One region of the Solibacillus sp. FSL R7-0682 genome, then DNA from elsewhere that is predicted to be linked to it. Evidence: riboswitches for the same ligand, from Rfam matches in the RefSeq annotation. Region 1 holds a riboswitch; each other region holds the start of a gene.
What was found. A riboswitch is a leader RNA that binds a small molecule or an ion and turns the genes downstream of it on or off. The one in region 1 is predicted to bind S-adenosylmethionine.

Region 1 (5,112 bases):
CCCCAGTCAATTCGACTAGAAGCCTCCTTCCAAGTGAATACACCAACTTTTGGTGTTAATAGGAAGGCGATCGCTAAAAGCGTAATCGTTGTCGTATCAAATGGGTGCATTTTTCCTTCTGTTGCCCAGAAAACTAATAGTAAAAGAGTTGTAATAATTAGTGTGATTTCTTTACGTTTTAATGGACCAAGCTCTGCTAATTGCTTACGAATAATATCTTTACCACTAACAAGATTGTCCGTTTCGGGTTTGATTAATTTAATCATGACAAAGTAGAGAACGAATGACATAATAATTGAAAATGGTGCAGCATATAAAAACCATTCGCCCCATGAAATATCAACACCAAACTCTGAATTAATAAAACCTAATGCTACTAAGTTTTGCGCAGCGGCTGTTTTAATCCCTACATTCCAAACCGATACGGCTTGTGTTGCAGTAATAACTAATAGGGCAGCTAATTTACTTTGATTTGACAAACCAAATGCGGCTACAACGCCGAGGAGGATTGGCACTACGGCACCTGCACGAGCTGTTGCGCTTGGAACAACGAAGGCTAATACGATGGCTACTAAAATGGCACCGAATACAAGTGCATTTGTTTTTGTACCTACCATCGATAAAACCCAGAGTGCAATACGTTTATGTAGATTGGTTATTTGCATAGCAGCGGCAAGGAATAATGCTGCTCCTACTAATGCAACGGCGGAGCTACTAAATCCACCTAACGCTAATTTTAAAGCGTTACTTGTCCCCATTTGCACAGAAGGGTCTTCCATACTTGGAGCTAAACCTAAAAGAACAGCAATTAAGGCTAATATCATGGCAGAACTAACAGGATAAGTTACGGCTTCTGTTACCCATAAAATAACAGCAAACGCTAAAATTGCAAGTGCGCGTTGACCTACAACTGGAAGGTCTCCATTGTTCGGTAAAAGTACGATTGTAATAAGTGCAACGAAGGCTAACACGATCCATAGTGGCTTTAAGTTACGCTTTTGCTTTTTTGCTTCTGTTCCTGATGTTGAATCCTGCTTTTGATTATTTTGAGCTACATCTGTTCCCATAAAAATTCCTCCTTTAATTTAAAGTTTAGAAAATAGTAAATGAGAGCGTAAATATTTTCTTGGAATAAAAATTTAACAAATTTCTTCAAACAATATCTGCAATTATATAGGAAATGAAATGCAGATAAATTAAGTTATTTGTTAATTTAATTATAGCATTTGGTATTTTTGGGGTTGTTAATATTTGGTGAATTTTGTTATATCAAAACAAATAATTCGGTATTTTCTACTTAATTTAAAAATAGCAATTTTAATATGTAAAATAGAATATTTATGAAATTGATAGCGAAAAAATTAAAATGGAGAATTAGTCATAAAAAAATAATTCAGAAAATTTTCATTTTTAGGTTGACGGATGATTTTGGTCTGTTTTATACTTTGATTCATCGATGGAACATAAATCACATACTCTTATCAAGAGTGACGGAGGGAATAGGCCCTATGATGTCCGGCAACCAGTGAGTGATGAACTGACTAAGGTGCTACTTCCTACAAAATGCTTTTTTGCATTTTGAAAGATAAGAGGAGGCGAACTTGCTCATTTGCAACCCCTCTTCTTAGTGGAAGAGGGGTTTTTTACATTTAAAAAACCTTCTCAAATACACCGATTTCACCATCGAAAACATTTTAGGAGGTTAATAGCAATGACAAACTTACAACCAGAAACGTTATTACTACATGGAGGTCAAAAGCCAGATCCGGTAACAGGTGCCATTGCGGTTCCGATTTATCGTACGACTGCCTATGCTTTTAAAGATACGGCCCATGCGCAGCGATTATTTGCATTAGAAGAGCCGGGGAATATTTACTCTCGTATTATGAATCCAACCGTAGCAGCTTTCGAGGAACGTGTGGCATTACTTGAAGGAGGTACAGCTGCCGTAGGACTTTCATCTGGTGCAGCAGCAGTTGCGTTTTCGATTTTAAATGTAGCTGGTGCAGGTGATGAAATTGTCGCGGCTGGTTCATTGTACGGTGGTACGTACAATTTATTCGCGACAACATTGCCTCGCTACGGTATTACAGTGAAATTTGTTGATGAATCTGATCCGGAAAACTTCAGTGCGGCGATTACCGATAAAACGAAAGCAGTTTATGCTGAAATTATTGGTAACCCGAGCTTAAAAGTATTAGATATAGAAGCAGTGGCAAATATTGCACATGAAAATGGCTTACCACTACTAATCGATAGTACATTTGCTTCCCCATATGGAGGCAATCCGATTGAATTTGGTGCAGACGTAGTCATTCATTCCGCAACGAAGTGGATTGGCGGTCACGGCACGACCATTGGTGGGATTGTTGTCGATGCGGGGAAATTTGATTGGACTGGAGGACGTCACCCAGGTTATACAGAGCCAGATGCATCTTATCATGGGATTCGCTACGGTATTGACACTGCAAGCGCTGCATTTGCGACAAAGCTTCGTGTTCAACTATTACGTGATTTCGGACCAACCTTATCAGCGGATGCAGCATTTAACTTCTTACAAGGACTAGAGACGCTTCATTTGCGTATTGTCCGTCATAATGAAAATGCTCAAAAAGTGGCAGAGTATTTACGTAACCACCCATTCGTGGAATATGTAAACTACAACGGCTTTGAAGATTTCGAAACACATGATTTAGCGAAGAAGTATTTGAAGAATGGCTTTGGTTCCATTTTAACATTTGGTATTAAAGGTGGAAGAGAGGCAGGTCGCCAAGTAATTGATAACGTGGAATTATTCTCTCATGTAGCAAACGTAGGGGATGCCAAGTCATTAATTATTCATCCTGCTTCAACAACGCACCAACAATTATCAGCAGAGGAACTAAAAGTAGCAGGCGTATCAGAAGAGCTCATTCGCTTATCGATTGGTCTGGAAGCTGTAGAGGATATTATTGCTGATTTAGAGCAAGCGTTAGCAAAAGTGTCGAACTCAGTTGAAGCGGAAATAAACGTATAATCATATATTATAATAGTAGAAAATCGTTCTCCTTGCATCATTTCGTAAGGGAGCGAATTTTCTTAAAATTAATCCCTACTATTTTTATAAGTTTTATTGACAACGTTTAAACCAAGTAATAAAATAGGATTAATAAATAATGACTTATATTTAAAAGAAAAGGAGTTGTTCAATATGGGAAAAGTATATAGTGCACAAAACGTAGCCGCTTATATTATTTATGAATTAAACGATGCAAAAGTCTTCGTCAATCTAACTGCAATCCAACAAATTTTAGCAGATGTTAATTTAATGTGGCAGAAGGTATTTGGACACTGTGCTTTCTTAGAATCAACTCATAATCTTGCATCTGCAGGCTTTACAGTAAAAGAAGTAGCAGAAGAATATAAGGAGCACGGAACAGCACATCTTTTAAAGCCAGCAAAAGAATGGTTTTTAAAATATGGCGAATTTCAATTAGTGCAACGCCCGTATGCAGTGCCAAATTATTCTGCTAAAGAAGAAATTTTAATGAAAAAGATTCTAACTGCGTACCGTATTCGTGCATATGAGCTTGCCGATGTTGCTGTATAAGTGAAAACTAACAATCGGTTAGTTAAGAACGGTCGTTCCCTTTCTAATTGAATTTTTCCTTAATACTATACTCCCCAAAACACTAGTGATCCCCCATCACTAGTGTTTTTGATTTTATTTTATTGTAAATTAAATAAATTAAACGCTTATCGGTTTAATACTAAAAATGCTAGCTCAAAATAAGATTTAAAGGAGTATTGACCATTTACAGTAAACAAATGTCCATCTAGGAGAGATTTTTCTTGTTTTCATGTATTATATAGGATAGAATTTTCTTTAAGTTAAAATATTCTAATTATTTGTAAATATAGATGTGTAATGAATTTGGAGGAGAAAGGCATGGCAACAATTAAGGCAGCCATCTTAGGGTTTGGCACAGTAGGTCAAGGGATTTACCATATTTTAAATGAGAAGAGGCAGGAGCTTCGCGAAAAGCTAGGTGTAGAGCTAGAGGTCGCGAAGATTTTAGTGACTGATGCGAGTCGTGAGCGTGTACTCGGCACAAAGCATTTAATGACAGAAAGCATTGAAGAGGTGCTAGCTGAGCAAGGCCTACAAGTCGTATTTGAAGCAATTGTCAATGAGGAACCTGCGTTTAGCTATTTAAAGCAAGCTGTAGAGCATAAATGTCATGTTATTACAGCGAATAAGGTAATGTTTGCGAAGCGTGGAGCTGAGCTTGAAGCTTTAGCAAAGGCGAACGGCGTATTTGTTGGCTTTGAAGCGTCGGTAGCAGGTGGCGTGCCGATTATTAAAACGATGAAAAATATTTTACTTGTTAATGATGTTAGTCGTGTACAAGGAATTTTAAATGGTACGACAAATTATATATTAACGAAAATGCGTGCAGAGGGCTGGAGTTTTGAAGATGCATTAGGCGAAGCACAACGTTTAGGCTATGCAGAAGCGGATCCGTTTAACGATGTATCAGGACAGGATGCATTTAAAAAATTAATGATTCTTTCGAGCTTAGCATTTGGTGAGCAGCCAAACTGGTCAGATGTAGAAGTGATCGGTATTGATACCATTTCGGCGAAGCAAGTAAAAGAAGCAACAGAACAAGGACTACGCTATCGTCATGTAGCAGAGGTAGAAAAGCGCTCAGATGGGACAATTCACGCAAAAGTAGCCCCATTATTAGTCGATAAAGAGCATCCATTATATCCAGTAGACGATGTGTTTAACGCAGTTGCCATGGAAACGAACTATATCGGTACACTATCAATCACTGGCCCAGGGGCGGGTATGTATCCAACCGCAAGTGTCATGGTAGAGGACTACGCAGAAATTATTGGTAAACGTGCGGGTTTTACGGTAACGATATAAACTAAAGGAATCCCCACATATCCTTTGTGGGGATTCCTTTTTGATATTACCTAATAATAATTTGTCCCTAATCTTCGTCCTTTACATCGATGTCTTCAGGGACTGGGGTGTTTTTCCAAATTTCAATTTCTTCTTTAATTCGTTCAAGCTGTTCGTGATACGTGTCAAACTGGGCACTGTTAATTAAAAAGTCCTCC
Region 2 (5,112 bases), 3.3 Mb from region 1:
GCGGCTTCCTTATCCTCACCGCACGCGGCCATCCTTGCTAGTACTTCATCAGACAATTTAATACCTGGCACCTCGTGATGGAGAAATTCTGCGCTTCTTGATGAAGTAAGCGGCATAATTCCAATATAAATTGGCGTTTCTAAATGCTTTGTCTCCTCATAAATTTCTACAATTTTTTCCTTTGAATAGACTGGCTGTGAAATGAAGTAATCCGCACCGTGCTCAATTTTTTTCTCTAAGCGCGCTACTGCACGGGCAAGTACTCGTACATTAGGATTGAACGCAGCAGCAACTGAGAAATTCGCCTGCTTCCGTAATGATTTACCTGTAAACGAACCACCTTTATTTAATTGCTTAATTAATGAAATGAGCTCCATGGATGACACATCATATACACTCGTCGCTCCAGGGAAGTCCCCAACCTTTGTTGGGTCACCTGTCACAACTAAAATATCATGTAATTCAAGTGCATCAAGTCCCATTAAATGCGATTGTAAGCCGATCAAATTCCGATCACGACATGTTAAATGTGGGAGGGACCGGATTCCATGCTCTTTTAAAATCGCGGCCATTGCAATATTACTAATGCGCGGCGATGCGAGGGAATTATCCGCCATCATCACAACATCTGCTCCTGCTCTCGCTAGCTGCTTTGCCCCTTCCACAAAGCCATCAATTTCTAAATGACGTGGGGTATCTAATTCTACAATAACAGAACGCTCACGCTTCGCTTTTTCATGGAGCGGCTCTTGCTTTCGCGGCTCTGCTTGACGAACGAATTCTGTGCGTCCTAGTAATTTTTCTTTTGTCGTAATTGGCTCTACATTTGCTAAGCGTGCCTTTAACGCTGCGATATGCTTTGGCGTTGTACCACAGCAGCCACCAATTAAACGAACACCTTGCTCTACTAGTTCAACTGCTGCACGGGCAAAGTAATCTGCTTCGGATTCATACACAACACGGCCATCTTCTACGTCCAATAACGAGGCATTTGGATAGGCAGATAAATACGCATTTTGCGGTAAATTTACTCCTTCAAAGGCTTGAATTGTATGAAATGGGCCGAGTCTACAGTTGCTACCCACAATATCTGCACCTAGGCGCTCTAAGTCATGTAGTGCCTCATTCAGCGATTGACCATTTAACAAAACGCCAGGTTCCTGCATTGTTACTTGTGCAATAATTGGTAAGTCTGTTAATGAACGCAATAAATGCACACTGTGTGATAATTCTTCAAAGTCATAATACGTTTCTAATAAAAATCCATCTGGTTCACCAACAAGTAACACATCCACCTGCTCTTTGAAAGCCCTTAAAATCTCCTCCAATGTTGCATCACTTTTTCGGATACCTCGAATTCCACCAATTGTCGCTAATACATACTGTCCTCCTGGAGCTGCCGCAGCTTTGGCAATTTCAATAGCCGCTTTATTAAACTCCTGCACACGTCCCTCAAAACCATAGCGCGCTAATTTGATTGCGTTAGCACCATATGTATTCGTCTGAATAATATCTGCACCTGCTGCAATGTAATCACTATGGATTTTTTCAATAATTTCTGGACGTGCAATGTTCATTTCTTCATGACAATAATCCAGTCCGTAAGAATATAATAATGTTCCGATTGCACCGTCCGCTGTTAACACTTTTGTCTTTAAATCTTCCAGTAATCCCATTACATCCACTCCATCGTTCACAGTATTTTCAGATATATTTGAATATAAAAAAACCTTCTTTAAAAATAAAAGAAGGTTACACAATGTCTGCTGTCATTCCTTCTCATCTTTTGGCAAAAGCCATCTGGATTTAGCACCTGACATAAGTTGGTTGCTGAAGTTTCTTAGGGCCAGTCCCTCGACTTCTCTTGATAAGAATTTTTATGAATTTTTTAAATAATTAAAAGAATCATACCGTTATAAACGAAAAACGTCAATACCCTTTAGCGGGGTAAAGTGAATCTTCTAGTCGTGGACGACCTTTCCCACGACTAGTTAGCTTCACCAATCGGGCTTTTACGGGCAGTTCTTAATTTTACTGCCCGTTTACGCGGGGTAAAGTGAATCTTCTAGTCAATCCTATAGAAGCGTAGCAATTTCCTGTCCTGTCTTTTTACCGTTTTGAATACATGCCCCAATTCCTACTCCGAAATATGAGCAGCCTGCTAACAATAAATTAGGATAACGTACTTCTAAATCTTTTACTACTACGTTTAATGCTTCATTATGAGCTAAATCATAACGCGGCATTTGATCGATCCACTTCGTTATGTTGACGATTGTTGGCTCTTCTTCAATTCCCAAGCTTAAACGAATGTCCTCAAGCGCGACCTTCGTTAGCTCTTCATCTGACATCGCCGCTAACTCCTCATAACGCACATTATTATTTTTATAAAATAATCGAACAAGTAAATTGCCTTGTGCGGACGTATGCTTCCATTTACGGCTTGTCCATGTTGATGCATTACATACTAATTCACTATTGTGTGAAACAATAAAACCCGTCCCATCTGCTGGTAAAACAGAATCCGGTACATCAAAGCCTACATACATAGTCAAAGCAGAAGCAGTTGTAAATTTTTGTAGCTGTACATCAAGCTGTTCATCCTTTAACACATGACGCACCGTTTCATTTGGCACTGCTAATACAACAACATCTGCCACGATTGTTTCATCTTGAAGTATGACTTCATAGCCTACGTCTAACTTGCGAATCTGTTTTGTTGCCGTATTTTTTTTGAATTCAACTTCTGGTAATAGTTCCTCTAATCGATCAATAATAGCTGACAAGCCTTTTTGGAAGGAGATAAACTTTTTATTGGCTGCCTTATCGAATTGTGCACGATTCGCTTCAAAGCCTTTAATGATTGAGCCATATTCATTTTTATAATCAACTAAATAAGGCAACGTAGAGGCTAAGCTCAGCTGATATAAATCCCCGGAGTAAACACCCGCAAGCACAGGTGCAATTTGATTATGAACTAGCTCTTCTCCTAAGAAATGCGCCAAAAAAGAACCAATCGAGCTTTCTTTCGTGAAGCTAGTGTTAGGTAACATTAAATCTTGCAGTGCTCGTTGCTTCCCTTCTTCAGAAACGAGCGTACTAGACATGAGGGAATCCACGCTCATTGGTATCCCAAATGTCGAACCCTCCGGAATAGCATGTAGCTCATTATTAGTATGAATATAAGAGATGCCTGTTTCGTTATAAACAAGCTGCGATTCGAAATCGAGCTCCTTTACTAGCTCTATTACACCTGGGTGCCTTGCAACTATCGAGTCTGCACCCGTTTCCATAATAAAGCCACTTGCCTGTTGGGAGTGAATTTTCCCTCCTAAGTACTCATTTTTTTCAATTAATATTAACCGTGCTTTATTATTTGTTTCCTCTAATTGCTTTTTTAAATAATGCATTGTACAAAGACCTGTAATCCCTCCACCAACTACGACCACTGTTTTCATATATACCTTCTCCAATCCGTTCATGTTTCTTTCTCCAGTATAATCTTTTTTGAATTCATTTTGGACTGATGGATATTACAAATTTTAAACGAAAAAAAGATTAGGGGAAAACTCACCCTAATCCATTAAACTTCTCATTATCTTGTAAGTCTTGCGAAATTGTTGCTAAATTATCCGCTGCAATTGTTACTTCATCAAAGGCAGCTCCTAGTTCAGTAATAACTGAGCCAATTAACCCCACTTCTTGCTCTACAAGATTGCTTTGAATTTTTGTTTCCTTCAATGATTCCACGATTGCAGAAAACTGCGCTTCTGTGCCTTTCATACTTTCTTCACCAGCTTGAACCGCAACTTTAATTTCTTTTAAGGACTCTAATAATCTTGTTGTACGAATATTTGTATTTTGTAATAGTTCTTCCACATTTATCGTAGAATCTTTTGTTTGCTCCGAAAGCTTTCGAACTTCACCCGCTACAACACCAAAACCTTTACCCGCTTCGCCTGCACGTGCCGCTTCAATCGCTGCATTTAATGCTAAAAGGTTCGTTTGGTTGGCAATATTCGTAACAATACCCATCGTTTGCTCCATCTCTTTTGAAATTTCCGCTAACTTTTCAATTTCCAAAGAAATCGAGCCAACCGCATCATGTATAGCATCCATACTCATCGATTGATGTTGAATTTGAACTTTACCATGATGAGCTTGATCTGTAGCAATTGTTGAAAGGTCAATAGCTCTTTTAGTATAGGAAACCATAACATCTGCTTGCGTCGATAGTTGGTGAAACGAAGCATTTGTTTGCTCAGATATTGCCGCTAAATTTGAGGATGATTCAATAATAGAATTACCTACATTGCGTCGTTCTTCCTCTAAACGTTGTTGCATTCTCTCTACGACAGCTTCATATTCCTCTAACACGACTTGCTGTTCGAAATTCAATATTTTTGAAATGGCTTCTAATGTCCGAAAACGTTGTTCATCATTATCAATGTTTATTTTCACTAAACGGATAAATTCGACTAACAAACTTTGGAATGCACCAATATACCATTTGGTTTTCAACCCTATTCGTACATGTACTTGTGCAATTTTTTTACGTTTCAAAAAATATTCGTCATTGATAGTACCACTGAACATTTCACAAATATGCCTATTTAACGTAACTTTCAAGCGATCAATAGAGCTATTATCATTAATAATTTGAACTAAGCTAGATTCCATCCCTAAATTGCGATAAAAGGTATCTACAATATGTTCAATATTTTCATCAATATAGGGCTTAAATATTTTTAAATATTTTAAATCTCCTTCTGTTAAGTCCAACATTTCAAGTTGTTTAGCTATGGGAGAATTTTCGGTATACTCTAACTTCACATTTACTTGTTGGATAGATGTCGCATGGGAATTCTCATCTTTCTTCTTAAAAAACATCTTCTACCTCGCCTTATTAAAATTGCTCTTCTTTCTTTTTTACATTTGAAGATTGTTTAAAAGAAACATTACCGAGCTCGTTGTTTAGACACTTTACCGTGATACATACTATTCATCTAGCAAAAAATTACCCTTTAAAATGCCATTACACCATTTTATCGGATATAACTTTTCTATTGTAATTGTTAAATATGTCATTTAATTAACATTCCTATTATAAAT
Region 3 (5,112 bases), 2.7 Mb from region 1:
AATACAAAGTTTTTCGGGTTTTCTACAATATCAGATAACTCTGCTTTTGTTTTATCAATACCATCAGCTAATTTAATTAAACCTTCTGTTTCAAGTAATGAAAGCATACGGCCATGGTCCGCTACTGAGTTTGAAAGTAAAATTGTTGCACCTTCAGGAAGTTCCTCTAAAGATTTATACTTTTTAGAATAAATACCGATTGGCTCGATGTGAATTTCCCCAGCATTTACAAAGTCATACCCAAAGTCAGCTTTTTGAGCTTCAAAATATGGAATGTGTTGGAAGTAGTTCGCATCTAAATCACCAGATTCTAAATCCTGGTTTGGTAATACGTAATCTGTATATGGTTCGATTTTTAACTCGATACCTTGCTCTTCTAAAATTGGTTTCACTTTTTCTAATATAACTGCGTGCGGAGTGTTCGATGCACCTACTACTAATTTTTCATCTTCCCCACCACATGCTGCAAGTGCAAAAACTGAAGCACCTAAAATAACGCTTGATAATAATTTTTTCATTGTTTTACCCTACCTTATTTTTAAATTTTTGATTTAGTTTTACGAAACATTTTTTATATTCAGTAAATTCTCCGTGAAGACGCGCCACTAATTAAGTGTGCGTCTATTTTTTAAATACAAAAGCTTCAAAACTAAATCAGTATAATTACGGCCTGCGCCTCTAACTATCGCTTGTCTACCTTTGTTGTAATAAAATCTCCGATGTATTGAATAATAAATACCACGACTAAAATTAAGATCGTCGCCATTAATGTTACGTCAGTACGGTTTCTCTGGAAACCATCTAAGAATGCCAGGTTTCCTAAACCACCTGCACCGATAATTCCAGCCATTGCTGTATAGCCTACTAATGCAACGGCTGTAACAGTAATCCCTGAAATTAGAGCAGGTAAGCTTTCTGGAATTAGCACTTTCCAAATGATTGTTGACGTTTTCGCACCCATTGATCGTGCCGCTTCAATAACTCCTTTATCAATTTCTCGGAGTGCGATTAATACCATACGAGCATAGAATGGTGCAGCACCAATAATTAATGCAGGTAATGCTGCATTCGCACCACGAATTGTTCCTAGAAGGAACTTTGTGAATGGAATTAATAAAATGATTAAAACGATAAATGGAATCGAACGGAAAATATTTACTATTGATCCAGTTAAAAAGTGTGCGGCTTTGTTCGCCCACAACTGATTGTCACTCGTTAAAAAGAGAACAATTCCGATAATAATCCCTAACACGAATGTAATGACCGTAGCAATTGTTGTCATATACAATGTTTCGTATGTTGCCTCCATCATTTTACCCCAGTCAACATTCGGAAATAATTGCTCAAGCATGCTCAATCACCTCCGTTTGAATTTCATGTTGCGCTAAAACATTTAATGCGGCAGTCACTTGATCTGGAGTACCGTCAATATGAATGTATAGAGTACCTAATGAACCACTAGTTGTTGTTGAAATTTTACCGTGAACAATATTTACGACAATATCAAATTGCTTAATGATTTGTGAAATAACAGGTTGCTCTGTCGTTTGACCAACGAAGCTTAATTTTACAATCTTACCAGATGGATGATTCGCTAAAATATGCTCGATGGAAGCTTGCATTTCTTGTGTTTCCCCTGATGCTTGTGATACAAAGTTTTTCGTAATTGGTGCTTGAGGCTGTTGGAATACTTGAAGAACATCCCCTTGCTCAACTACCTTACCGGCTTCCATAACAGCGACACGATGGCATATTTTCCGAATAACATGCATCTCATGGGTAATTAGAACAATCGTTAAGCCGATTTTTTTATTAATGTCTAACAGTAACTCTAATATTGATTCCGTTGTTTCTGGATCAAGTGCTGATGTCGCTTCATCACACAATAAGACTTCTGGATTGTTGGCAAGTGCTCTTGCTATTCCGACACGTTGCTTTTGCCCACCCGATAGCTGTGATGGGTAAGCTTTACCGCGGCCAGATAAACCTACAAGCTCAATTAATTCTTCTACACGCTTTGCACGTGCTTCTTTTGGTACTCCAGCAATTTCTAATGGAAATGCAATATTCTCCTCAACTGTACGAGACCAAAGTAAATTAAAATGCTGAAAAATCATGCTAATCTTTTGTCGCGCTTCACGTAGAGTAGTTCCGGAAGCCTTCGAAATATCTTGGCCGTTGACAATAACTGAACCGGTAGTTGGCTTTTCTAACCCATTTAACAGGCGAATCATTGTACTTTTACCGGCACCACTATAACCGATAATGCCAAATATTTCTCCATTTTTAATCGATAAGTTTACATTATCTACTGCTTTAAGCTCGCCGCTTTTCGTCTTGTAAACTTTCGTTATATTTTGTATATCAATCATTGTTTAAACTCCTTTAATCTGAAATAACCAACCAGTTATTTTCAAAACATTCCTGCACATTTCGCATCTTCGAAATCGAACAAAGGCGTTAAAAGCGCCATCTAACAATAAAAAACCTCTCTACAAAGACAAGTAGAAAGGTTTTCACATATACGCTGAACCGTTCTCTCATCTCTCAAAGATAATCTTTGTGTGAATTGGCACCTTTTCATTAAATATAATGCTGGTTGCCGGGCTTCATAGGGCACTTCCCTCCACCACTCTTTATAAGAGTAACGCTATTAAGTTTATTTATTATGAATGTTACTTTATCATGGTAAACTGCATACGTCAATTATTTTTTTAATATTTCATACAAAAAAGGTACGGATTGAAATGCATATATCTTTTCTGTAATTTGACCATCTTCTGAAATAATTAAGCAAGGTACGCTTTCAATTTTCAATTCGTAAGCTAATTGCTCCATATAATTGATATTTGTCATACCTAATGGAAAATCCGGTAATAATTGCTCAATTACTTCTAACATTTTTTTTGCTACACCACATGTGCCACACATTGGTGTATAAATATATAAGGCTGTTTTCCGATGTTGCTGGATTTGTTGTTCCCATACTTCTTTCGTCCACTGTTCCATCTTGATGTCATCCTTCTTTAATAATAAATTTCGCATCTTTAAGAAGCTTAATTAAAACTTTGGTTGGTGTTTCGGCTACTTCTCGAAATTGAAATGGAATAATTAAATGTTGCGCCTCTGAATAGACGCGGTTCATGAGCTTACGTAATTTTTCACCATTTCGATCTGCATCAAACATCGTCACCATTTCATAATGCTCATATGGTTCTAATAATTCAATTAAATCGTCTTCACTAATTGTACCATTTGTACAAAGAATCTCTACTTGTTCATTAAAAAGCGGGGTAATTTTTAGCTTATCTGAACGTCCCTCAACGATAATACATTTTTCCATTGTGAGCCTCCTTCATAGCTTCTCTAATACTAAGAGCATACCATATGACTCATTATTAAGAATCCTCGCCTATTTTATATTATAAAAAAAACGCTAAAACCTGATCACTCAGATTTTAGCGCAAAAATTAATTATTGTTCGATTAATTCCGCATAAGCGTCAGCATCCATTAAATCTTCTACTTCTGCTTCTACCGATAATTCTACTGTAATCATCCATGCCGTGCCGTATGGAGATTCATTAACGTATTCTGGGTTGTCTGAAAGTTCTTCATTAATAGCTACTACAGTACCTGATACAGGCGCGTATAGTTCAGAAACTGTTTTTACAGACTCAACGCTACCGAATGGCTGGTCTTTTGCAATCTCGTCACCTACTTCTGGTAACTCAACGAATACGATGTCACCTAATTCAGATTGAGCGAAATCAGTAATTCCGATTGTAGCTTTGCCGTCTTCAATTTTTACCCACTCGTGCTCTTTTGTATAACGTAATTCTTTTGGTGTGCTCATGAGAAAACCTCCAAGTAATATGTAGTACATTCATGTTCAGTTTGCCATATTTCGTTCGGAAATTCAACAAGAATAGCGCTTTATTTCCAAGTTTCCGAGAAGTCAGACTCCTTAAATCCTAATGTTAATTTATTACCATCTGTAACGATAGGTCGTTTAATTAACATCCCGTCTGATGCAAGTAATGTTAATTGCTCGTCCTCAGACATATTCGCTAGCTTATCTTTTAAGCCAAGCTCACGGTACTTTTGACCAGATGTATTAAAGAATTTTTTCAATGGCAAGCCACTTGCTTCATAATATGCTTTTAATTGCTCTTTAGAAGGTGTTTGCTCGACAAGATGAATGTTTTCGTATTGGACCCCATTTTCGTCTAACCATTTTTGAGCTTTTTTACAAGTTGTACATTTTGGATATTGAATCAATTGAATTGTCATGCTGGTACTCCTTTTTATCGTGAACTTTCTTCTTATTGTAACGGATTCGCTAGCACAACGCAAAATCGGATGCAGCGTCCTGCACCCGATTTTTTTTTAGTAACTATTAAACTACATACTTTTCAGCTTCAATTAGTTTTGCCGAAGCTTCACGCTTTTTCGGAATTAAGTTGTAAGGGTTGCTACGAGTTAATTTACGTAACGCTGATAAGATCATACGACCATTATCTCCTTCAACTGAAGCAAGTAATGTTTCTTTTGCTTCTTTTTCGATTTCTGCAAATGCTTCTTGACAGAAAATTTGTGTGTATAGAATTTTTTGTGCTGCTTTTTCTTCACCGTCACGCTCAATTGCTTTTTGCGTACGGATTACTGCAGATTCCATTGCATATAATTGGTTTGCAATGTTGGCGATATTCACTAGTACTTCTTGTTCTTGATCTAACTTGGCACCAAATCTTTGTGCCGCTGCACCAGCTACAAGAACAGCAATCTTCTTCGCGTTTTTCACTAAATATTTCTCTTGCTCTAATGCCGCTTCACCAATTTCCTCAGGCATTAACATTAATAGCTCATTTTGTAACTCTTGAGCAACTTGTAATAATGGTAACTCACCTTTAAGTGCTTTTTTCATGAATGTACCAGGTACGATCATACGGTTGATTTCGTTTGTACCCTCAAAAATACGGTTAATACGTGAGTCGCGGTAAATACGTTCTACCTCATACTCTGCCATGAAGCCGTAACCACCATGTAATTGCACTGCTTCATCCGCTACAAAGTCTAATGTTTCAGAACCAAATACTTTTGCAATTGAACA
Region 4 (5,112 bases), 1.5 Mb from region 1:
ACTTAAAACCGATCATGGAGATTTCTTTGCAAAGCAGTATAATAAATCACGTTATCCTGAACATATGGTCGAGGGATTAGAAATTTCATTAAATCATCAAAATACGCTCTATAATTCCGGGATACCTTGTCCAGAACTATATACTCATAACGGCAAATATGTAATAAAATCAACAAATGATGAGCGATTTGTATTAATGAAGTTTTGTGAAGGTCATAATCTTAAGGCAGGAACTGCAAATGAGCAACAAATGTTTCATTTGGGTCAAATTATTGGTAAAATGCACATGATTATAAATAGTAATAATCGAATAAATATACCACTTCACTGGGATGTTCGTACTAAAGAAAGTATGTTTGAAAACTGGAAGGAAAGATGGAATGAAGCAATTCGTATAGATTGCCAAAGTACACTATCTACACTAGATACACAAAGAAAAATCATTGAAAAAAACGATGTACATATTTTTTCGGATTGTGAAATTGGTTGGAGTCATTGGGACTTATTTGCAGATAACATTTTATTTAAAAATAATCTTGTCTCCGCAATTCTAGATTTCGATAGAATCAATTATGTTTACCGTGAGTTTGATATTTCAAGGCCACTTTTATCGTTTTGCATTGAAAACGGCAAGATTCATTTAGGTTGTGTTGCTGCCTTTGTTAAAGGCTATAGAGAATTTCAACCATTATCAAATCAAAAATTAGTGCGGTCTTTCAAATTAACTTGGTGGAAAGAAGCAGAATGGGTTAGCGTAAAAATGCAAAATTCAGCCGTTATAAAAAGATTTAATGAAGAAAACGTTTGGGTTGGCGATCATTGGGATCATCTCGAAGATATATTTGCTATACTAGATTAATAGAAATTGCAGAAGCATTATCCTAGATTTCAATTATATGTACAATACAAAAGGTCCCATTATATTACGGCTTCCAAACTGAATGGATGCCGTTTTTTTACTTTTTACATAAAATTATTCAAATAATTTAAGCCAAATCCCCTTCCCATTTGTCTAATAGATGTAAAACGAAAGGAGGAATTACTTACGATGAAACAGGAACGCTTAGTAAAAAAAGCGCAAAAAGGAAATGATAAAGCGTACTTGACCCTTTTCCAGCAGTACGAGGCAGATATATACCGAATGGCTTATGTCTATGTAAAAAATAAAGACGATGCATTAGATCTTGTTCAAGAAGTAGCTTATCAATCTTTTAAGAAAATCGGAACACTGAAAAATCCGGAGTATTTAAAAACTTGGCTAATGAAAATTACGATTAATTGTTCATTGAACTTACTCAATACAAACAAAAAAGTGATTCCACTAAGTTTAGGGTTTGAAGTGATTACTGGTGCAGAAGATGAAGATATTGCCCTTACTTTATCTTTACAGGAACTGATTGATACGTTGAAAGAGGATGAGAAAAGTATTATTTTACTTAAATATTATGACGATCGGACATTAAAAGAAATTTCAGAGATATTAGATATCCCCCTTGGTACCGCAAAGTCAATTTTATACCGCGCTTTAGATAAGCTTCGTCAAAATGCAAAGGAGGTAGGAAATTATGGATAATCAATTTAAGCAAGAGCTGTCAAAAATCGAAATTCCTACAGAGCTTCATGAAAGAAGTAAACTGGGTATTCATAAAGCGAAATCGGAAATGGGTGGTAAACTAAATCGTTTCGTGAAAAAGCGGTTAGCTATTGCGAGTATTTGTGCTTGTTTAATGATTCCAACGGGTGCATATGCGTATCAAGCCTTACTTGCCGATGATTTATACGGTTCGTTTGAAAATCTAAAAAAACATGTGGCAAGTATTACAATCGAAAGTTACTTGTTATTTAATGCGAAATTAGATCGAGCAAAAGGTGATTTAGGAAAACAAGAGTATGAGCAATTTAAGGAATTATTACAAGTCATTACAAGTTCAAAACTGGAATATGGGGATAAGAACGGTAACATCGATTACACGCAAATCCCTGAAGAACAAGTAGAAAAAATTAAACGAGCAATAGGAGAAGTACAACCCTACTTTGACAAATTAAATGGGCAACCATCAAGCAAAGAGGTTTTAACCGCTGAAGAATTCGAACAATACTTGCAAGCATTAATGACCTATGAAATAACGATGGCCAAAGTAGGTGTTTCCAGTCCACCTGATATTGCTTCAGTTCCTGCCGAGTTGAAAGAGGAATTCATTAAGGCACAAGATTACTTACAATATGTAAATGAGAAGCAAATGGGAAATTATAATTAATTGCAAAAAAACTCTTACTCGAATTGTTGAGTAAGAGTTTTTATATGCTATTTGGGTTATATATAATACTCTAATGGTTCATCAACATAATGCCAATGATACGGCGTTTCTTGGTAGACATAGTAGTTCAACCAGTTATAAAACAACAAGTGAGAATGGGCACGCCAGCTATTTTTCGGTTCTTTACTCGGGTCATTATTCGGGAAATAGTTTACTGGAATGTCCGTATTGTCAGGGTCCTTTTGAATATCTCGGAAATATTCATCCGAAAGTGTTGTCGCATCGTACTCTAAGTGGCCTGTGATCATAATATGCTTATTGTTTTTTGATTGGACGATAAAGACACCTGCATCATCTGAATAGCTTAATAAACGTAAATCTGGATGTGCTCGAACCTCATCAATGGAAACCGATGTATGGCGGGAATGTGGGGCTACATATTCATCACTAAAGCCGCGCACTAAATCAACGGTTAAATCGGTAATAACGTGTGAATACACACCCGAGCATTTTTTCGGTAATTCAAACTTCCCAATGCCATAACGGTGATAAAGCGCTGCTTGTGCCCCCCAACATATATACATGATGGACGTCACGTTTTTATTTGCCCAATCCATCACTTCGGTAATTTCTTTCCAGTAACCGACCGCTTCAAAATCCATCTTCTCAACGGGTGCCCCAGTAATAATCATTCCGTCATAACGTCGATGCTTAATTTCATCAAATGTTTGATAAAATGTGTCTAAATGAGACTTTGACACATTCTTTGATTCGTATGTCGCCGTATTTAAAAAAGTCACATCCACTTGTAAAGGTGTATTACCAAGTAAACGTAGTAACTGTAACTCAGTTTTTTCTTTTTCTGGCATTAGATTAAATACTAATATGTTCAGTGGACGAATTTGCTGCGTTTTCGCGCGGTCTTCTTCCATAACGAAAATCTTCTCTTTTTTTAAAAGCTCTCCAGCAGGTAGCTGTTTTGGTATATTGATTGGCATCCTTTGTTCCCCCTATACCCTATCTACGAAAAAACCTCCCATTCCAGAAAAAAGAATGAGAGGTCAACGTTCGCTCTTATCTTTCAAGGGAATCCCCTTGCTGGAATTAGCACCTTTCTAATCGCATTAGAGGTTGCTGAAACGTCACCGGGCCATATCCCTCAGTTTCTCGTGATAAGACTATTTAATTGTTATTCATCGTAACATGAATAGGTGAATTTTGCAATAATTGGTGTTACGGCTAGTTTACGGTATATATTACACTTCTTATTATACCTATGTGAATTACATTGTAACTCATACATCTGAAAAAGAGAAGTAGATGTTAATTATATTTTGAAAAATTATAATGAGGTGAAATTGATAAGGAATACGTTTGGCAACAAAAAAACAACCCTCATATAAAGGTTGTTAGATTATGTAACTATTTTTTAATAGAAAATCCTTATTCATCATCCTGTTTATTTTTCCATTTTATATATGTATCTAAATCTTTTGTATCTACCTCACCATCAAAATTCCAATCCCCTTGTTTAACAGGTTCTCTGTCAATACTTTCGAAACATGATTTTAATAAAAATATACACAGGATTATAATTACAATAATCACCATACACCCTTTAAGGCAACCTTCATATACATCAATATCTGGATTATCATTGGGATTATTGTTAGGATTATTAGTAATTTCTTCTTTCATTATTTACCACCCCATAAAATTAACTAACTATATATTACCAAAAAACTTATTATAAGGAAATAATATTTTTTATGTGCGTGTGAAAAATGATAAGGTACGGCATCGATTTCTTGTTTAGGGGTAAGCGACTATTGTAACCGCGCTACTATCAAACCTTTATTTGTAAATACTAAATCAGTTATTCTATATGTTCTTCCTTCAAACGTTAAAACTTTATCATAAGTAAAGTATCGTCTATTCACTTCATTGTCTGTAATAGATAAGTCGTATACTGTTCTAATTAGATTTATAGTTTCATTTGTAGGAATAGAAACGTCTTTGTATTTTAAAACTCCATATTCAATTCCATAATCCACTTCTTTATCTTCATAAATTGGACGTCCTAAATCATCATATCCAACTAATACTTTATCAATCATAATCTTGTCATGAGTAAAGTTACAGTAAGTTACAATTGCTTTACGTTTCTGTACTCGATTAGTAATCACATCAGTCATAACTAAATAATCATTACCATCTATTTCTACATGCTCACCGCGCTTAAATGGTGCTAGTGAATGGAAATGAAATGATGAAATTGGATTTAATTCGTGATTAGTTACAAAGCCTTTTATTGTACGTTTATTAGGTAAATTAGGATTTAAAATGTAATTTGATTCTATACTTTGAAAATTTAAATCTAAAATGAAATCATTAAATCTGTTCAATCTTCCCACTCCTAATTATACAGTAAGAAAGTAGATTTAAATCCTTCTTCACTGTTTGGTATTTTATTTATCTTATCTTCCAATTGATTGATACGAGCAAGTAGTTGTTCATGGAAGTCAGATACAGTCATATCATCTATCTTAAGCGTACTCATAAGAGATGTATTGTTTGCTATTGATTCTAATACACTTAACGCAGTCATATAGATTCTACGTTTATTTACAATGGAATTTACATCATATTTGTCATATGGTTCTAATCCATTTTCTTGTAGATAGATAATCATCTCACCTTGTTCTAATTCTATTCCTTTAGTTTCCATCTGTAGACGTTGTAAGTTATTCATATTAATCCCCTTTCAATGTATAGTGTATGCACTCTCAACTTCCTATAACCTATCTTATGTAAACTAGATATATCTCTTAAGCATTGATAACACTACATTCCT

Region 2: it holds a riboswitch for S-adenosylmethionine, as region 1 does, so the genes downstream of both, MKZ17_RS01830 (bifunctional homocysteine S-methyltransferase/methylenetetrahydrofolate reductase) here and MKZ17_RS18160 (O-acetylhomoserine aminocarboxypropyltransferase/cysteine synthase family protein) in region 1, are expected to answer to the same signal.
Region 3: it holds a riboswitch for S-adenosylmethionine, as region 1 does, so the genes downstream of both, MKZ17_RS04480 (methionine ABC transporter ATP-binding protein) here and MKZ17_RS18160 (O-acetylhomoserine aminocarboxypropyltransferase/cysteine synthase family protein) in region 1, are expected to answer to the same signal.
Region 4: it holds a riboswitch for S-adenosylmethionine, as region 1 does, so the genes downstream of both, metA (homoserine O-acetyltransferase MetA) here and MKZ17_RS18160 (O-acetylhomoserine aminocarboxypropyltransferase/cysteine synthase family protein) in region 1, are expected to answer to the same signal.

Annotation. Positions count from the first base shown of each region.
Region 1 covers NZ_JBBOUI010000001.1:3,618,980-3,624,091, reverse strand. Annotated here, with positions in the region: gene MKZ17_RS18165 (DASS family sodium-coupled anion symporter) at 1-1,067, opposite strand, end outside; SAM riboswitch class I at 1,476-1,592, shown strand; gene MKZ17_RS18160 (O-acetylhomoserine aminocarboxypropyltransferase/cysteine synthase family protein) at 1,712-3,016, shown strand; gene MKZ17_RS18155 (hypothetical protein) at 3,191-3,589, shown strand; gene MKZ17_RS18150 (homoserine dehydrogenase) at 3,929-4,915, shown strand; gene MKZ17_RS18145 (DNA-binding protein) at 4,983-5,112, opposite strand, start outside.
Region 2 covers NZ_JBBOUI010000001.1:347,861-352,972, reverse strand. Annotated here, with positions in the region: gene MKZ17_RS01830 (bifunctional homocysteine S-methyltransferase/methylenetetrahydrofolate reductase) at 1-1,676, opposite strand, end outside; SAM riboswitch class I at 1,777-1,874, opposite strand; gene hemG (protoporphyrinogen oxidase) at 2,076-3,458, opposite strand; gene MKZ17_RS01820 (globin-coupled sensor protein) at 3,571-4,890, opposite strand.
Region 3 covers NZ_JBBOUI010000001.1:892,573-897,684, reverse strand. Annotated here, with positions in the region: gene MKZ17_RS04490 (MetQ/NlpA family ABC transporter substrate-binding protein) at 1-518, opposite strand, end outside; gene MKZ17_RS04485 (methionine ABC transporter permease) at 683-1,351, opposite strand; gene MKZ17_RS04480 (methionine ABC transporter ATP-binding protein) at 1,344-2,372, opposite strand; SAM riboswitch class I at 2,538-2,645, opposite strand; gene MKZ17_RS04475 (thioredoxin family protein) at 2,707-3,009, opposite strand; gene MKZ17_RS04470 (toprim domain-containing protein) at 3,017-3,343, opposite strand; gene gcvH (glycine cleavage system protein GcvH) at 3,475-3,855, opposite strand; gene MKZ17_RS04460 (arsenate reductase family protein) at 3,936-4,292, opposite strand; gene MKZ17_RS04455 (acyl-CoA dehydrogenase family protein) at 4,399-5,112, opposite strand, start outside.
Region 4 covers NZ_JBBOUI010000001.1:2,144,638-2,149,749, reverse strand. Annotated here, with positions in the region: gene MKZ17_RS10985 (phosphotransferase) at 1-859, shown strand, start outside; gene MKZ17_RS10980 (sigma-70 family RNA polymerase sigma factor) at 1,049-1,573, shown strand; gene MKZ17_RS10975 (DUF3600 domain-containing protein) at 1,566-2,258, shown strand; gene metA (homoserine O-acetyltransferase MetA) at 2,315-3,256, opposite strand; SAM riboswitch class I at 3,330-3,437, opposite strand; gene MKZ17_RS10965 (hypothetical protein) at 3,702-3,956, opposite strand; gene MKZ17_RS10960 (hypothetical protein) at 4,085-4,663, opposite strand; gene MKZ17_RS10955 (hypothetical protein) at 4,675-5,010, opposite strand.